4 regions of the Pseudoalteromonas undina genome follow, and region 3 is predicted to be linked to each of the others. Evidence: predicted binding sites of a transcription regulator. Region 3 holds the regulator's gene; each other region holds the start of a gene.
What was found. The regulator sigma-54, encoded in region 3, starts transcription at its own class of promoters, with help from an activator protein. The targets are predictions, from matches to a motif close to GTTGGCACGNNNNTNGNNT.
Positions count from the first base shown of each region.

Region 1: a site for sigma-54 is predicted at 2,241-2,259, ahead of dps (DNA starvation/stationary phase protection protein Dps). Genes of this name have one in related genera too.
Region 2: a site for sigma-54 is predicted at 1,904-1,922, ahead of pdsR (proteobacterial dedicated sortase system response regulator). Genes of this name have one in related genera too.
Region 4: a site for sigma-54 is predicted at 1,605-1,623, ahead of PUND_RS03940 (BON domain-containing protein). Genes of this name have one in related genera too.

Region 1 covers NZ_AHCF03000003.1:285,532-289,730, reverse strand. The annotation lists gene PUND_RS04935 (CBS domain-containing protein) at 68-487, shown strand; gene PUND_RS04930 (DUF2237 family protein) at 645-1,007, shown strand; gene corA (magnesium/cobalt transporter CorA) at 1,041-1,997, opposite strand; gene dps (DNA starvation/stationary phase protection protein Dps) at 2,345-2,869, shown strand; gene PUND_RS04915 (c-type cytochrome) at 3,124-3,576, shown strand; gene PUND_RS04910 (VC0807 family protein) at 3,631-4,199, opposite strand, start outside.
Region 2 covers NZ_AHCF03000003.1:364,779-368,977, reverse strand. The annotation lists gene PUND_RS05290 (marine proteobacterial sortase target protein) at 1-1,126, opposite strand, end outside; gene pdsO (sortase-associated OmpA-like protein PdsO) at 1,153-1,878, opposite strand; gene pdsR (proteobacterial dedicated sortase system response regulator) at 2,105-2,800, shown strand; gene pdsS (proteobacterial dedicated sortase system histidine kinase) at 2,794-4,199, shown strand, end outside.
Region 3 covers NZ_AHCF03000002.1:292,199-296,397, forward strand. The annotation lists gene rapZ (RNase adapter RapZ) at 1-676, opposite strand, end outside; gene ptsN (PTS IIA-like nitrogen regulatory protein PtsN) at 696-1,148, opposite strand; gene hpf (ribosome hibernation promoting factor) at 1,153-1,440, opposite strand; gene PUND_RS01985 (RNA polymerase factor sigma-54) at 1,467-2,966, opposite strand; gene lptB (LPS export ABC transporter ATP-binding protein) at 3,036-3,761, opposite strand; gene lptA (lipopolysaccharide transport periplasmic protein LptA) at 3,758-4,199, opposite strand, start outside.
Region 4 covers NZ_AHCF03000003.1:71,981-76,179, forward strand. The annotation lists gene PUND_RS03930 (VOC family protein) at 216-632, shown strand; gene PUND_RS03935 (DUF1707 SHOCT-like domain-containing protein) at 679-1,344, opposite strand; gene PUND_RS03940 (BON domain-containing protein) at 1,659-2,228, shown strand; gene PUND_RS03945 (YqaE/Pmp3 family membrane protein) at 2,294-2,452, shown strand; tRNA gene PUND_RS03950 (tRNA-Ile) at 2,730-2,806, shown strand; gene PUND_RS03955 (methyl-accepting chemotaxis protein) at 3,066-4,199, shown strand, end outside.

The DNA of each region.
Region 1 (4,199 bases), on a different contig from region 3:
AAGGTGCAAAGCTTAAAAATAGCGCTAATATAAGCTGATACACCACAGATAATATAAAGGAATAAACATGAGTCAAAACGTTACAGACTTAATGACACCGAACCCATTTTCAGTGAACGTAAAAAGCACTTTGCATGACGCACATAATTTAATGAAAGAAAAAAACGTTCGCCATATTCCTGTTATTGACGAAGACGGCGCATTTGTCGGTATGCTCACACAAAAAATAATGGTCGCCAAAGTCATGGGTATCATGGCAACGTTTGGTGCTAATGCATTACAACGCAAAGAAAAACTCACAAAAGTAGAAGATATTATGGTGAGTGATTTTATTAGTGTAACCCCAGAGCAGCCGCTATCAGATGTCGTTAAATTTTTTGTAGATAATCGCCACGGTTGCATGCCCGTTGTGAGCGAGCAAGGTCAGCTAGTAGGTATTTTAACGTCTTCTGATTTTGTACGTTTAGCTGCAGCACTGCTCTCGTAAATATTCTTCTTTAATGAAAACTGTATTTAGCTTTGCCAAATGCAGTTTTTACTCACTTAACAGATATATAAAATTAACAGCATAGATAGCTAAGTCACTAACAGCCTGTTATGGTAAACACCCTGCTTTTAATGGTTATTACAAGGTAAGTTTTCATATGGCTAATCAATTAAATGTACTAGGAACTCGCTTACAACTTTGCTGTGGTAACGGTGGCTATACCCGTGAGGGGTTTTGCTATGTACCAGATTCAGACTTTGGCAATCATAGTGTATGCGCCATTATGACCGACGAATTTTTGCAGTTTTCCAAGGCGCAAGGCAACGATTTAATTAGCCCTAATCCTTTGTATGATTTTGCTGGTTTAAAAGCTGGCGATAAGTGGTGCTTATGTGCGATTCGTTGGTATCATGCCATTGCTGCGAACGTTGCTCCTCCTGTGGTACTTGAAGCGACAAACCAAAAAGCGCTCGACATTATTCCGCTTGAAGTATTAAAAGCACATCAGTATCCCGGTTAATGATTTGAGCGCTCAGCTTGCAACATTAAAGTATTACAACCACCCTTTATGTTTAAAAAATAAATAAGGGGCGAAGCCCGACAGCAACATAATGCCAATTGCAAATGGATAACCCCACTCCCAATGTAACTCTGGCATTATATTAAAATTCATACCATACACACTAGCCACTACTGTAGGCGGTAAGAAAACCACTGAAGCAATAGAGAAAGTTTTGATAATTTGATTTTGTTCAATATTAATAAAGCCCTGCGTTGAATCCATCAAAAAGTTTATTTTATCAAACAGAAAGGTACAGTGTGACATTAAGGTTTCTATATCAAGTACGATTTCTCGAAGTGACTCGCGCTCATCATTTTGCGCGCCTAAACGACGTATTAAAAACGAAATATTGCGTCGAGTATCCATTAAACATAAACGCACTTTACCATTAGCATCTTCTAAACGAGCTATGCGACCAACCGCTTCTTCTAGGTCTGAGTTATCTTCTTCAAGTACATATGCGCTAAGCTTCTCTAATTGATGATGCATGTCTTCGAGCATATCAGCATGGTTTTCAACTTTTTGATCAAATAAAGTAATTAATAACTGTTTTGCCGTATCACATGCCACCTGACCTTTGCGCGCTCTTAAGCGCAATAGTCTAAAGTCAGCCAGTTCTTCATCACGAATAGTAAGTAAGCAATTGTTTTGCAACAAACAAGCTACAGTCACAGTATTGAACCGTCCTTCGTTAGGTGACATAAACAATGCATGTACATGCAAACCTTCGCTATCGATAAAGCACCTTGACGACGTTTCAATCTCTTCTACATCGACCGAATCAGGAAAAGTTATATTGAGCGTTTTTGCAAGCGCATTTTGCTCCTGCGGTGTTGGATTAATAGTATCAATCCAATGTGCATTCCTTATGGATACTTCAACAGGAGTATCGGGCAACGGCTCTAACTCTTTGATCACTCCTTGCTCGATGGAAAAAAACCTCAGCATACACTTCTCCTTTAATAGATCTTTGGGTTGAGTATATGTAACAGATCATTAATCAACAATGACAATACCTCCATTAGAACAACTATAAAGAGCAAGCTATTTGCTAACAATTTTTAGCACTTCGATTTTGCAGAATTTACAAAAAAGTGCATATTTTTCATACCCTTTTAGCTAAACACTCCTTAAAAGTTTATTAAATAAAAATTAAACCCTTAAATTTCAATTACTTAAATTAAATAATCTATCGGCATGCCCATTGCTTCTATTAGTACAAGACGTGTTCGTTATCGCAATTAAAACACTCACTTGAGTAAAGCGAACACTATTTTAAAATAGCAGGAGGAATAATGAGTAACAGTAATAATGCAAACAAAGTCGCTGAATTTACCGCTCCCGGTGTAGAAAACGAATCAGCAAATAAAGCAATATCTGTTCTAGAAGATCGCATGGTAGCGCTAATTGATTTACAGCTAACTTTAAAACATATTCATTGGAATGTAGTAGGTCCAAACTTTATTGGCGTACATGAGATGCTAGACCCACAAGTTGAAACTGTGCGTGAAATGACCGACACCATAGCAGAACGTATCGCCACTTTAGGCGGCGTGCCTGTTGGTACACCAAAATCAATTGTCGATCGTCGTTCATGGGAAGATTACGCTATCGGCAAAGGTTTAGTAACTGAACACCTAGCCGCCTTAGATAAAGTATATAACGGCGTTAACGGTGATCACCGTAAAGCTATTGAGTCACTCGGTGATCTTGATCCGGTATCTGAAGATATGATCATTGCGCAACTTGCAGAGCTTGAGCAATACCAGTGGTTTGTTCGCGCCCATATAGAATCATCTACGGGTCAATTGAACAGTTAATATTTAAGATAAACGTTTAGTTTACGAAGCCCAGCAAGTTGCTGGGCTTTTTCATGCTTGTGATGTTTCATTCCATCATTAATTATCATTCAATTCTTTAGTTATTCTCCTTGAGCATATATGCACAACAATTAGGCTATTCGCCACTCTTTGACTACACTCAAATTAGGCTATTTCTTAAAAGAAGCATTTGTTGACGCAAATGAATTTGCGTTAGTAATGCGTAAAATTAATTTGAGAATACAGGAGCTCTAATGAAATACACTCCACTAATCGTGTGTTTAATTGCACTCACAGGCTGTGATAAAGGAGTTGATTCTCCACGAGGTTTTAGCTTGCCAGAGGGGAATGCAGAACAAGGTAAAGCCGTGTTTTTAAAATATAAGTGCTTGGCATGTCACACCCTTGCAGGCGTTGAAGATAGCAGCGTAACAAAACATGACGATATTTCTATTAAGCTAGGAGGTAATAAAACCAAAATAATTACTTATGCTGAGCTGGTCACGTCAGTGATAAACCCCTCACATCGGTTTTCTAGGCCTTATAGACCCGACGCCAGAAATGAAGATGGCAGCTCAAAAATGACGGTATTTAACGATACCATGACCGTATCTGAACTCACCGACTTAGTCACTTTTTTACAACCAAACTATAAACTTATTCCGTACCACAGAACTAATTACCAACTTTACTCTCACTACAAGTAAATATTGATAGCAAAAAAAACCGTTGTTAAGCAACGGTTTTTTTATGCGTTTTATCTACTCGGCATTTACCATATCTTCAAACTTCATACCGGTCAGCTTGGTCAGCACTTTAATCACATAAATAAAAATTCCAATCAGCATTATCATAGATGGAATCGCGATCACTGGATAACTCAATAGCGTCATTTCACCAAGTTGCTCGTTAAATTCCACGCTACCTGCTGGGCTAGTAACAATCCATTTAGCTAAGAGGTAATTCATCGTTGATGAAAACACAAAGGTCAGCGCTAATAAGTAATTAGCATTAGTAATCTTTTGTTTAAAGTTTTGCGTATTGCCGCGCTCATCAAGGGCATCGTAAATAGTGTCTAACTTAAATAAAAGTGAGTTTAATAAGAGCTTGGCTAGCAAGGGTTTACCAAAAAAGCCCGACATCAGCACGGTAAAACCAATGATTGCTGGTATAGCCGCTTCTTTAATTGCTAACCACTCAACATTAAGCTCAAACAGCGCAATACCACCGGTAAGCAAAGTACTTAAAAAGCCCAAAAGTGAAATAAAATTTAATGAGCCCGCTTTTATAAAATCATAAATACCGTAACTAATAGGGAATATAAGCGCCA
Region 2 (4,199 bases), on a different contig from region 3:
GGGTCTCACTCATGACTGCAACCTCATTATTAAAACTGACAATATTGAAGCTATCATCACTATCTAATAATGATAATGCGTAAAACAGCGCTTTTTTAGCTTGTTCAATAGACTGCCCATGCATAGATCCCGAGGTATCAACTACAAACACCATTTCACGCGGTAAACGCTGAGATTGAGTAAAACTATCGCTTGGCGGCATTAACATTGCTAACGCATACTGCTCACCATTTTGTGCTTGCTGAGTAAAAAGTGCAGCTTGCGCTTGCGCTATTTGAAGTGGCTTAAACTCAAGTACAAAGTCTCTATTTATGGCTTGCTGTGGTTTTAGCACAATGCTGTATTGCCCAAATGCAGGGTTTTCAATATTAACTTGATGGTACTTAGCGTTTATATCAACCAATTCTAAGCCTATATCCATGTTAATTGTTAAGCTTAAATCGCTGGAACTTGTCGCCTCATTGGTTTGTTTTGTGTAAACAGGGCTTAACCAACCCTGTGGAGTGAACGAAGGTGCATTAGCGTTTTTTATCGCATGTGTATCTTGTTCATCGTTAACTTCACCTGTTATTGCATGATAGCGTGGCGTAATTGTGGTTGGAAAATGAATCGCAAAGGTTCCGTGCTGGTAATCAATAATCTCTTGATACTCAAGCGTTATAACTATTTCTTCTCCTGGCCCTACATTTGCCACATTTGTAATAAACATATTTGCACGCTGCTGTCGCAGCAATGAAGCTTGTTTGCCTGCTTTTTTGGCAGCTTGGTACTGTTTTTCAGCTTGGCGTTTTTTTGCTATTTTACCTTTAATAACTCGCTCGCCAATACGCATGGTCATTGCTTGCACGGCGCTTTCATCGGGTAAAGGAAATACATAACGTGCATTTACGGCAAAAGGGTTTTCATTTATGTAGTGCTGCGTTACTACAACACGATTAATTAGCCCTGTTAGGGTCATTTTTGCATCGCTTTTTAAAATAACCCCAGGGTTTACCGCCACTCCTTGGCTATCAAACAAGGATAGTTTTGGCGACTGTGCATGGCTTTTAAAGCTGGCTAAAAGCACGATGATAATAAAAATAAAAAGGCTTACCTTGGTAAGCACTTTGGTGGGTTTACTCAACATAAATCACTCCCTCGAACGCCTTGCGATTAATTGCTTGCTGTTTGATCAGTCGTTTGATTAAGCGCACGGGTAGTCAGGGTAACGCGTCTGTCAAAAAAGTTATCTTCAAGGGTGTTACTATTTGCTATGCTTTGCTGCTCGCCAAACGCTTGTGTGCTCAAACGTGTATGGCTTACTCCCTGTTTAATTAAGTAACTTTGTACGGCGTTTACTCTGGCTTTTGAGAGTAATAAGTTCGCTTGCTCTGCACCGCGCTGATCGGCAAAGCCACTTAAATCGAGTGCGAGTTGCGGTTGGCTTTTTAATAACGCTACCAATTGATCAAGCTGCTTGGCAAAATGAGGAGCAATATCGCTAGAGCCTGTTTTAAATTGCACTGTCATCGCCAATAAATTATTAAGCTGTGATTGCGTTAGTTGCTCATTTTGTTGCGCCAGTAGTTCAAGTTGCGCCTCTAGGTGACTGTTATGATTAAGTACATGCTGGTAGTCGTTGGTTTTCTCTGCCATTACAGTTAAAGCTTGCTGCTGCTCAGCAATGGTTTGCTCAGCTACCTTGGCATCGCCAATCAAACCACCAGCAAATGCGCCTACAAACGCGCCGATTGGCCCACCAACAACACCACCAATAATGGCACCGGTGCTCAAGCCAACTATTGTTTCTTTTTTTGCTTCTTTTGATGGGGTATCCGCAGCAAATACTGGTGTACAAAAAGTGCTAACAAGTGTGAGTGCGATTAATGTTTTCTTCATGGTCTATTCCTTACTATTAATAATGGTTGGCAAGCTATTGGTTGGCACTTGCGTTGTATTGGTAATTTCAATAGCTGTATTAAAACACCATGAAGTGGCAATAAAGGGGAGTAAAAATGGCAAACTGCTGAGCAATTGTGGCAAAAAAATGGCAATTGTGTTTTTAACCGTACTTAGCGCAAAAACTTCGCTATAGTGCGCCTAAGTCAATATGAGTAATTAAAAAATGAAAAAAATAGCTATCGTTGAAGATGAAACTGCCATTCGCGAAAACTACATAGAAATGCTGAGCGCTCAAGGCTATCAGGTAAGTGGTTATGAAAACCGCCCTCAAGCAGAAGTAGCTTTTAAAGAAGCACTCCCCGATTTAGCCATTGTTGATATTGGCTTAGGCCATGAAATTGATGGCGGCTTTTTACTGTGCCAAACACTGCGTTCACTTTCTAAAACCTTACCAATTATTTTTTTAACCGCTCGCGACAGCGAAATAGACACCGTATGCGGCCTGCGCATGGGCGCCGATGACTACTTAACCAAAGATATTAGCTTAGCGCATTTAGCCGCGCGTATTGGTGCGCTATTTCGCCGCATGGAAGCATTAGAGCAACCCGCCGATGCCAACGCATTAATAATTCGCGGTCAACTAACACTCGATACGCAACGCATGCAGGTGCTTTGGCAGCAACAGTTGGTTGATTTAACCGTAACTGAGTTTTGGATGCTGCATTCACTCGCCCAACGACCTGGCCACGTTAAAAGCCGTAATGAGTTAATGAGCGATGCTAAAATTTATGTAGACGACAGCACCATTACCTCGCATGTAAAACGTATTCGTAAAAAGTTTATAGCACTCGATAGCCAGTTTGACTGTATAGATACCGTGTATGGCATGGGCTATAGGTGGGAGCAACCCACATGCTGAGATTTGGCCTACGCAGTAAATTTATCCTACTTTCGTGCTTTTTGTTTTTGTTGCCATGGTTAGGCTACGAATATGTATGGGAAATGGAAAAGTTTTTACGCCAAGGCCAAGAAAAAACGTTGGTAGGCACTACACGCGCACTGGCCACGGCCCTGCATGAACGCCCCGCTTTATTTGACGAACAAACCAACTTTTTAGATCAGGTAGTAAAAGGCCGCGATCTCTATGCTTATAATTTAAAAAGCCCAATTCAGCTCGATGGCAAACTCAGCGATTGGGACGCTTACCAATCGCTGTTTTGGCTTTATGACAAACGTTACTTACAAACAGCCGATGATAACCATCAACTGAGCAACTTATCATTTAGCCACATGGTGGGTAAGTTTGATAATTACTTATATGCGCTCTTTAACGTCACTGACGATGCTTTAGTTTACCGTGCCAAAAACAGCCTCAGCATTACCAATAACGATTACATAAAAATTGGCCTAAAAAACCCTGATGGGCAATTTAATACTTATATTATTGCTCCGCGCCAAGATGGCTGGGTCAACGCATTTGATGCCAATAGTAAAATGCCTTTTACTAAAATTCAGGGTTTCTTTAAAAAAACTGACACTGGTTACAACCTTGAGCTGCGCTTTCCTTTGAGTATGCTTGGCAATAAACTGGGATTTGCCATTGCCGATGTTGATAGTAAACAACCAAACCAAACCCCTAGTATAATGTCTACATCGAACTTAAATAACCCGAATGATTTAGGTTCGGTACTGGTGCCCTCCCCTGAAATAAACCGTATATTAAAAGGCATGGGACACAGCGGCAGTCGCATATGGGTGGTCGATAATCATCACCGTGTATTAGCGCAATCGGGCAGTATTCAAAATGCCGATGGCGTATGGGCCGATGGGCTAAAAAATCAAGCGCCAAAAACTGCGTGGCAGCGCTTTGAACAAGCCTATTTACATCCTTTGTATTATAAAATTTTAACGCGTCCTGAAGATGAATTTATAGATACCTTACACGATGTAGCTTCAATGCAAGGCGCTCATTTAGCCAAAGCACTGAAAGGTCAACCGGCCTCGTCTTGGCGACTCACTCCCGATAACAAAGCGGTAATATTATCGGCTGCGTATCCTATTTGGATCGAGGATAAGGTTATTGGGGCAGTTATAGCTGAAGAAACCACCAATGGCGTGCGTACACTGCGTAATAAATCGCTGGAAAAACTATTTAATGTGATTTTAGCGGTCATGTTAATTGGCACAGTCACTTTGTTCTTTTTTGCTTCGCGTATATCGAGCCGTATTAGGCGACTACGAGATACAGCAGAGCAAGCCATTGATGCGCAAGGACGAGTAACAGGCCATATAAATTACAGCGATGCCAATGACGAAAT
Region 3 (4,199 bases):
CGAATGTTTGAATTTGCCATGTAAATTTTTGTACTATGCTGTGGCTGGCTAGGTAGTCTTTTACTGGTTGATCTAACCCTGTGAGTGGCTTAAGTTCAGGCTCCCAATGCGGGTTTGGTAAAAAGCGAGCGTCAAATACATAATCTGCTTCTTTGGGTATACCGTGCTTAAAACCAAATGACTCAAAGGTAATGATCAGTTGTTTGTCTTTTTTACCGAGTATTTTTTCACGAATAGATTCAGCCAGCTGATGCACACTTAAATCCGTAGTATCAATCATATAATCGGCACGGTTAATGAGTACATCAAGGAGTTGTTTTTCTTTTTTTATTGCTAAATCAAGTGGCAGTGAGTCAATCGAAAGAGGATGAAGACGCCGTGTTTCTGAAAAGCGTTTAATTAAGGTTTGATCGTCACTGTCTAAATAAAACACCGTTGGCTTAGTAAAACCAGGTAAATATTCAATGATTTCATTAAACTGTTGCTGCTCTTTAGGTAAATTACGCACATCAACACTTACGGCTATTTTGTTGTAGCTGTCGGAAACACTACGAACAAGAGATGGCAATAAATTTAAAGGAATATTATCTACACAATAATAACCTAAATCCTCAACAACACGCAGCGCAACAGATTTACCAGAACCTGAGCGACCACTTATAATTATTAATTCCATTTATCACCCTTAATTGTTACTACGGTTGACTTACAATTACTTGATACAGCTCATTGTCGGATTTTGCCGCTCGTAATTGCTTACAAAATTCTTTATCGTTGAGCTTTTCTGCTATAGTGGCTAAGGTTTTTAAATGCTGCTTATTGTCACCATCAGGTACAATTAAGGCAACAAAAATATCGACCGGTCTGTTATCTATCGCATCAAAATTAATAGCCGTTTCGCTCACTAATATAAGTGCAAGAGGCTCTTGTACACCACTCATACGACCATGTGGAATTGCAATTCCTCGACCTATACCTGTACTCCCTAGTTTTTCTCTGGCGGTTAACGCGTTAAGAATATCTTGTTGTGTTAAATAGGGCAGTTTATTGTGAGCCAATTCACTGATAAATTCTAAAATTCTTTTTTTACTATTAAAAAGGACCGCAGCTTTACTGCAGTCCTGACAGATAAGTGAGCTTAATTTCATAGTGTTAGTGTCGAGCAAGTTTCTCTTTGTGTTTAATTACTTGACGATCTAGCTTGTCAATCAGCGAGTCTATAGCGGCATACATATCTTGGTGTTCAGTAGAAGCAAAAATCTCAGCGCCACTAACATGAACGGTTGCTTCGGCTTTTTGGTTTAGTTTTTCTACATCGAGAATAACGTGCACATTCGTTATGTGATCAGTGTGCCTCTGTAACTTCGAAAATTTACTATTTACGTAGTCTCTAAGCGAGTCGGTAATATCTACATGGCGACCAGTTAAATTCAGTTGCATAAACATTTTCCTCTTTGTTGTACGCCTTAAATCAAACTTTTACGTTGATTAGACGGGGGAATAGCTAGAGATTCGCGATACTTTGCAATAGTTCTCCTTGCTACTTTAATTCCTTGCTCAGCCAATATATCTGCAATTTTACTATCACTCAATGGTTTAGCTGAGTTTTCTGCAGCGATTAATTTTTTAATTAATGCGCGTATTGCTGTAGATGAACATTCGCCACCATTTTCAGTGCTTACATGGCTTGAAAAGAAATATTTAAGCTCAAAAATACCGCGTGGTGTGTGCATGTATTTTTGCGTAGTAACACGTGAAATAGTCGATTCGTGCATTTCTACCATTTCGGCCACGTCATTAAGTACCATAGGCTTCATCGCCTCAGGACCATGTTCAAAAAAGGCCTGTTGTTGCTGCACAATACAGTTAGTTACTTTAAGCAGTGTGTCGTTTCTACTTTCTAAGCTTTTTATAAACCATTTAGCTTCTTGTAAGTGTGAGCGAATAAACTGGCTATCGCCGCTTGATTTAACCGTACGCGACATAGCTGCATATTGGCTGTTTACCCTAATTTTAGGCATACTATCTGGGTTTAGTTCAACCACCCAACGGCCTTTTACTTTTTTAACCGACACATCAGGAATAACGTACTCAGACTCTTCTCTAACAATAGTGTCAGCGGGTTTTGGACTCAGCGTGTGAATTAACGTCATGACCTCTTTAAGCTCATCTTCTTTAAGCTTAGTTTTTTTCATTAATGTGCGATAATCACGCGCAGCCAGTAAGTCAATGTGATCAGTTAAGATCATTTTTGTTTCGCTTAAAAAAGGCGTGTCTTGATCAAACTGATTCAATTGAATACACAAACACTCTTGTAAACTACGCGCGGCTATTCCTACCGGATCAAATAACTGAATACGCTTTAATACGGCTTCTATTTCATCAAGTTCAACTTCATCTTCTATGTCGTTTTCTTGATTAAAACTTTCTAATATTTCTTCACAGCTAAGGGTTAAAATACCAGAATCGTCCACGGCTTCTACGATTGCAATCGCGATGGCTTCATCAGTAGGGCTAAACGGTGTCAGTTGCAATTGCCACATTAAATATTCATGTAGCGTTTCAGTTGAAGAGCCTTGATAAATTGATTCATCTTCAGGCATTGGTCCTGATGAAGAGGCCGGTGCTGCGCTCATGTATTCATCCCATGTAACATCCATTGCCATATCATCGCTAATGGTGTCTTTGGTCATGGCTTCGCCGCTATCTTGCTCATATTCGCTAGGTTTTTCATCAGCTGAAGCACTTAGCGTTGATTCATCGGTATCGGCTTTTTGTTCGTTTTTACCCGCAGCATCTTCACTGTAATCTTGTTCTTCAACTTCAAGCAAGGGATTACTATCGAGTGCTTCTTGAATTTCTTGCTGGAGATCCAATGTACTGAGCTGCAATAAGCGAATTGCTTGTTGCAACTGTGGAGTCATTGTAAGTTGCTGGCCCATGCGCAGCTGTAATGATTGCCTCATTTATCTCTAACAATCCTTTTAAATTAGTATGATTAATCTTAGCAGATGCTTAGTGGAATAACACACATATTAGAGCTTGAACTGCTCGCCCAAATAAACATCGCGTACTGTTTTATCGTTTAATACATATTCTGGAGTGCCTGATGCAATTAACTCCCCATGAGAAACTATGTAGGCTTTTTCACAAACATCAAGTGTTTCGCGGACGTTGTGATCTGTGATCAATACGCCAATTCCTCGGTTTTTAAGGTGCTCTATAATCTTTTTAATATCTAATACAGAGATAGGATCAACCCCTGCAAAGGGTTCGTCTAGTAGTATAAATTTAGGATTTGCTGCTAATGCTCGCGCAATTTCAACACGGCGACGCTCACCACCTGACAGAGCCATACCTTGGCTGTCACGAATATGCTGAATACTAAATTCATCAAGTAAATTATTTAAGGTATCTTCACGTTGTTGCTTATTGAGCCCTTTACGTGTTTCTAATATAGCCATTAAGTTTTGATAAACCGTCAGCTTTCTAAAAATAGATGATTCTTGTGGTAAATATCCTATCCCTAGGCGAGCTCGACTGTGCATTGGTAATAAAGTGATATCTTGATCATCGATTGATATTTTACCTTTATCGCTAGGTACAAGGCCTACAATCATGTAAAAGGTCGTAGTTTTACCTGCGCCATTGGGGCCAAGTAAGCCGACAATGCTGCCAGCTTCAACTTCTAGGCCAACGTTTTTCACCACTTCACGGCCTTTATAGCTTTTTGCTAGTAGCTCTGCTTTTAATGTGCTCATGGTTGGCCTTTATCGTCTTCTTTTTTGTTTTCAACAGGCACTAAAATAGTGTGTACACGGTCTGTTGAGTTTTCGTCTTTTTCTGCGCTAATTAACTGCTGCTCTATATCGTAGGTGATACTTTTAGCAGTTATTTTTTGACCTGCTTGAGCAATACTGGCATCGCCGATTAAGGTTAAAAAACGTTGCGAAACATCGTAACGCACTTCATTCGCACTGGCACTCATGATGGTGCCATCTGCTTGTGTTTCTTCAAAATATGCAGGGCTGCCTGTGGCAATTAATAATTGCTTGTTATCGCCTAAGTCATCGCGTTTATGCACTTCTAAACGGTCAGCTGTGATACGGCGATTACCATGAATAATTTCAACATTTTTCTCAAAAATGCCCACGTTTTCTTTTAATTGACCTTCCTGCCTGTCAGCACTAATTGAGATT
Region 4 (4,199 bases), on a different contig from region 3:
AAGAACGTTTATATATTTAAGCCGGCGTATTTTAGCGGTTTTTGCCATAAAGTAAACCATAAAGCCTAAATACTTGTGAGTGTTTTTTGTACAGGTATGATCTTTCGATATATTTATCGAAATAAAAACAAGCAATAAATTTGTAAATTAGCGCTTTACCTAAAGTGAGCTTGAGGTTTTATGATGTTCTATATTCAATTAACAGGAAGAAAATTATGAAATTAGAACACGTAAATTTAGTTGTCAGTGATATAGACGCCATGCTTAAGTTTTACCAAGCAGCGTTTCCCTATTGGTCAATTAGAAGTGAGGGAGAAGGAACCTGGTATGGTAAAGCAAGGCGCTGGGTACATTTTGGTGATAACGATCAATATATTGCTATAAGCGATCACGGTGAAGGGAAAAATCGTGACTTATCAGGGCATCAAATTGGCTTGGCACACTTTGCCTATGTAACCAATAACTTAAATGAAGTAATAGCGCGCTTAAAGCATGCGGGCTTTGCAATAAGTAAGCAAGGCGCTGTAAATCCATTTAGAAAGAACATTTATTATATTGATCCCGCAGGGTTTGAGGTTGAGTTTGTAGAGTATATGAGTGATGTACCTAGTGAGCGAAATAACGACTTATAATATGAATGAAGCCAACTATTTTGGCTTCATCAAATGTTTAGCATATTTAATAATGTTTACCATTCATACCAAGTTGAGTTTTTAGATCATTTGCAAAGCTAATAAATTTTTCTTTAATAGTGCGCTTAACTTTAACTTCCACAGAGCCTAAAACAGTTTTTCCTTCAATTTGAATCGTTGGCGCTTGGCGTTTATTGAGTGAAACTGTTTTATTTTCAAAACTGCCTAAAATACAAAACATTTTAGAAACTACATTAACGTGCTCAGGTACATATATTTCTTCGCTGCCAAAGTAACAATTAACGTGAATAGTGACATGTTGGTGGGTAAAAATAGCATCCGTAAAATCAAGATTGATTGACCCCATGTAGTTTTCTATATAAATGTTTTGAGGCACCACCCATTGGCCGCTTCGTTCACTTGAACCAAGAATGCTTCTTAATGTAAGTGGCTCTTCATCAGTCTCATGCTGCGCACTATAATTAGGTGCAAACTGCGAGTGCTTTTGTGCCTTATATTGCTGGTCAGTAATTAAGGTTAAATCTTCAACAAGGGCCATAAGCGCGCTATTGTCACTCGCTGCCATTGCATCGTCTAAGCGCCTCTCAAATGCTTCTACAGAAATGACACCATGGCTGTAATTATAAATGAGTTGATCAATTACTTGCTCACGAACTTGCTCGATAGGGCGGTCTTCAATTTTAACAGACATTTAAATTATCCTTTTAAGGTTGCTGGCTAGTTCAAAGCAAGCCTTATACCAAATAATAATTCATTTAAAATCATTGGCTTATGTTTTTTTGTTTTTTCATCCTTTATTATATTAACGACAGATTAACCAAATATACAATTATTTAGTAAGTTTCGCTATTCGAGAAAGTTTTACGCAATGGTCTGTAAATGTTTACTTCGTAGGTTTAAGTCAGTATCGGTAGTTTTAATTTAAACCATTGAAATTTAAGTGTAAAAATAGTTGGCCCGATGTTCGCATTAGTTCAAGTGTCTTTAATCAAAAGGAGAACGATTATGAAAACATTTAATAAGTCTATGATTGCAGCCCTAGTATTAGGAACAACCGCAATGGGCGCTCAAGCAAGCAGCTGGGAAAACGAAAGTAAAGATGCTTGGATTGATGGAAAGGCAGAAACAGTACTGCTGATGAACACCAATCTAAACAACTTTGATATCAACACGGACGTAAAAAACGGCAAGGTAATGCTAACAGGTAAAGTAAACAGCGATGTAGATAAAGAACTTGCTGAAGAACTCGTGCTAAGCCTAGATGGTGTAACTGATGTTGAAAACAGTCTAACTGTGGTAAAAAACACCGACATGAAGAAGCATGATTCTAAAATGATGGGTAACGGTACCGAAAGTGATTTAACCGATGCCAAAATCACAACAGTCATCACAACGCGTTACTTATTTGATTCTGAAGTAGGTGGTACAGACATTGATGTTGATACCGATAATGGTGTAGTAACTCTTAAAGGTTCAGTTGAGTCTGATGCTGAAAAGCAATTAGCGATGGAAATTGCTAAGAACGCTGAAGATGTTCGCAAAGTAGTTGATGAATTAACTGTTATTGCAGAATAATACACTATACTAAAAGCCCAGCCTTGCTGGGCTTTTTGCTTTGCTAACGTTAGAAGGGTTAAATTATGGATATTATCAGGATTATTTTTTCTATTTTATTACCACCACTGGGTGTATTTTTACAGGTGGGGCTAGGGATGCACTTTTGGTTAAATATTCTGCTAACCTTGCTCGGCTATTTCCCAGGATTAATTCATGCGATTTATATTATCGCCAAAAAATAACACCATATCGCAGTAATACATTTAATACTGAGTTGCTAATTGCCATCGTAAGGTATGTGTATTAGTTACTCAGACTACTATTATTTAATGAGTTCGTTTCTTCGAAGTCATCATCAATAAATCTAAAAGCTTACTATTTGAGCAGTTGGCCCTTTGATTGTTAAAATAAAGCTTTTTGCTAGTGACAAGCCCCTAAAAACTTTTTATACTGCAACCCGCTTTAGTCGCTCTGTGGCTAAACGCTTCAAAAATTAACTGCTTACAGTTATACAAAGATGGCCCCTTAGCTCAGTTGGTTAGAGCACACGACTCATAATCGTTAGGTCCCCAGTTCGAGTCTGGGAGGGGCCACCACTTTTCAAAGCTTTCCAAGTAAATAAAAACTCATTTTCCTAGTTTATAAAATTCGCTTTTGTTATTTCTATCGTATTTTCACCAGTACACTGATTTTTTTATTAATTCTATTGAATACATTGCAATAAACACAGTTGAATCTACTATTAAAGTGTTATGGGGTTTTATTATAAAAATCTTTACTTTATGCCCTTTAATGTCGCTACTGTTAATTGTCTGCGGTATATAAAATACTGCTTAGTTACCCCTTAGGTGCTCTATGTTATTAAAACGAAAAGTATACCTCAGCCTTATTCTGGCTGTTGTTGCTCCTTTAGCAATATCTACTCTAATCTTTTCCAATAGTATTCGCTCAAATACAGAAGAAAAACTAGCAAAAGTAGATTTACCGACTGCGCTTAGTGAAGTTAAAAGCCAAATAGAGCTGGAACTTTCTACACCTATTGTTGTAGGCAAAGAAATAGCGCAAAACTTATTTGTGCAGCAATGGATGAATAATAATGAAGATGCGCAAAGTCGAGGTAAATTTATTGATTACCTCAAACATATAAAAAATAAAAACCAAGCCAGTAACGCATATATTATTTCTAAAAACTCCCGTAACTATTACACCGATGAGGGTATTTCCAGGCAAATAGATAGTAGTGATACTTGGTTTGATGCTTTTTTAGCATCGGATAGACCATTTGAAGTAGCGCTCGACATAGATAAAGGCAGCTCTGAGGTGATGGTATTTATTAATTATGCCATTGAGCTTGATGGGCAACGACAAGGAATTGCCGGAATTGGCCGTTCGCTCGATTCTATGGTGGATCTCATAAGTGAATATAGGATAGGTGAGGGCGGCATTGTTTATTTGGTCTCTGGTAGTGGCGAGATTATGCTGCATGGTAATAAAACTAAAATAGGGCAATCTGTTGACTTGACGCCGATTAAAAATGGGGCAATTCAAAGTAAAGTAATTGATGGTGATGACTATGTTGTATCAAGTACGCCTGTAAACTCATTAGGTTGGCATCTAGTTGCTGAAATTCCCCAAGAGCAATTATATGGCCCAATTAATAGTGCTATTAATACTAATATCATTTTTGGTGTAATTATTGCTCTTGTCGGTTTAGCGTCAGCACGCGTGTTGGTAGGGCAAATATTTAGGCCAATCGAAAACATTACTTCAGCAGTGAATGCGTTAACAGAAAAAGATGGCGATTTAACAGCGCGACTTCCTACTGACGATAATAATGAAATTTCAGATTTGGCGATTAAGTTTAATCTGTTTTTAGAGCAGTTACATTATATGTTTAAACAGGTCTCTGAGTCGGCAATTCATGTTAAAGGTATTTCCCAAGATGTACTTGAGCAAGTACAAGGAGCAGCTAATTTAGCTGAGGTACAG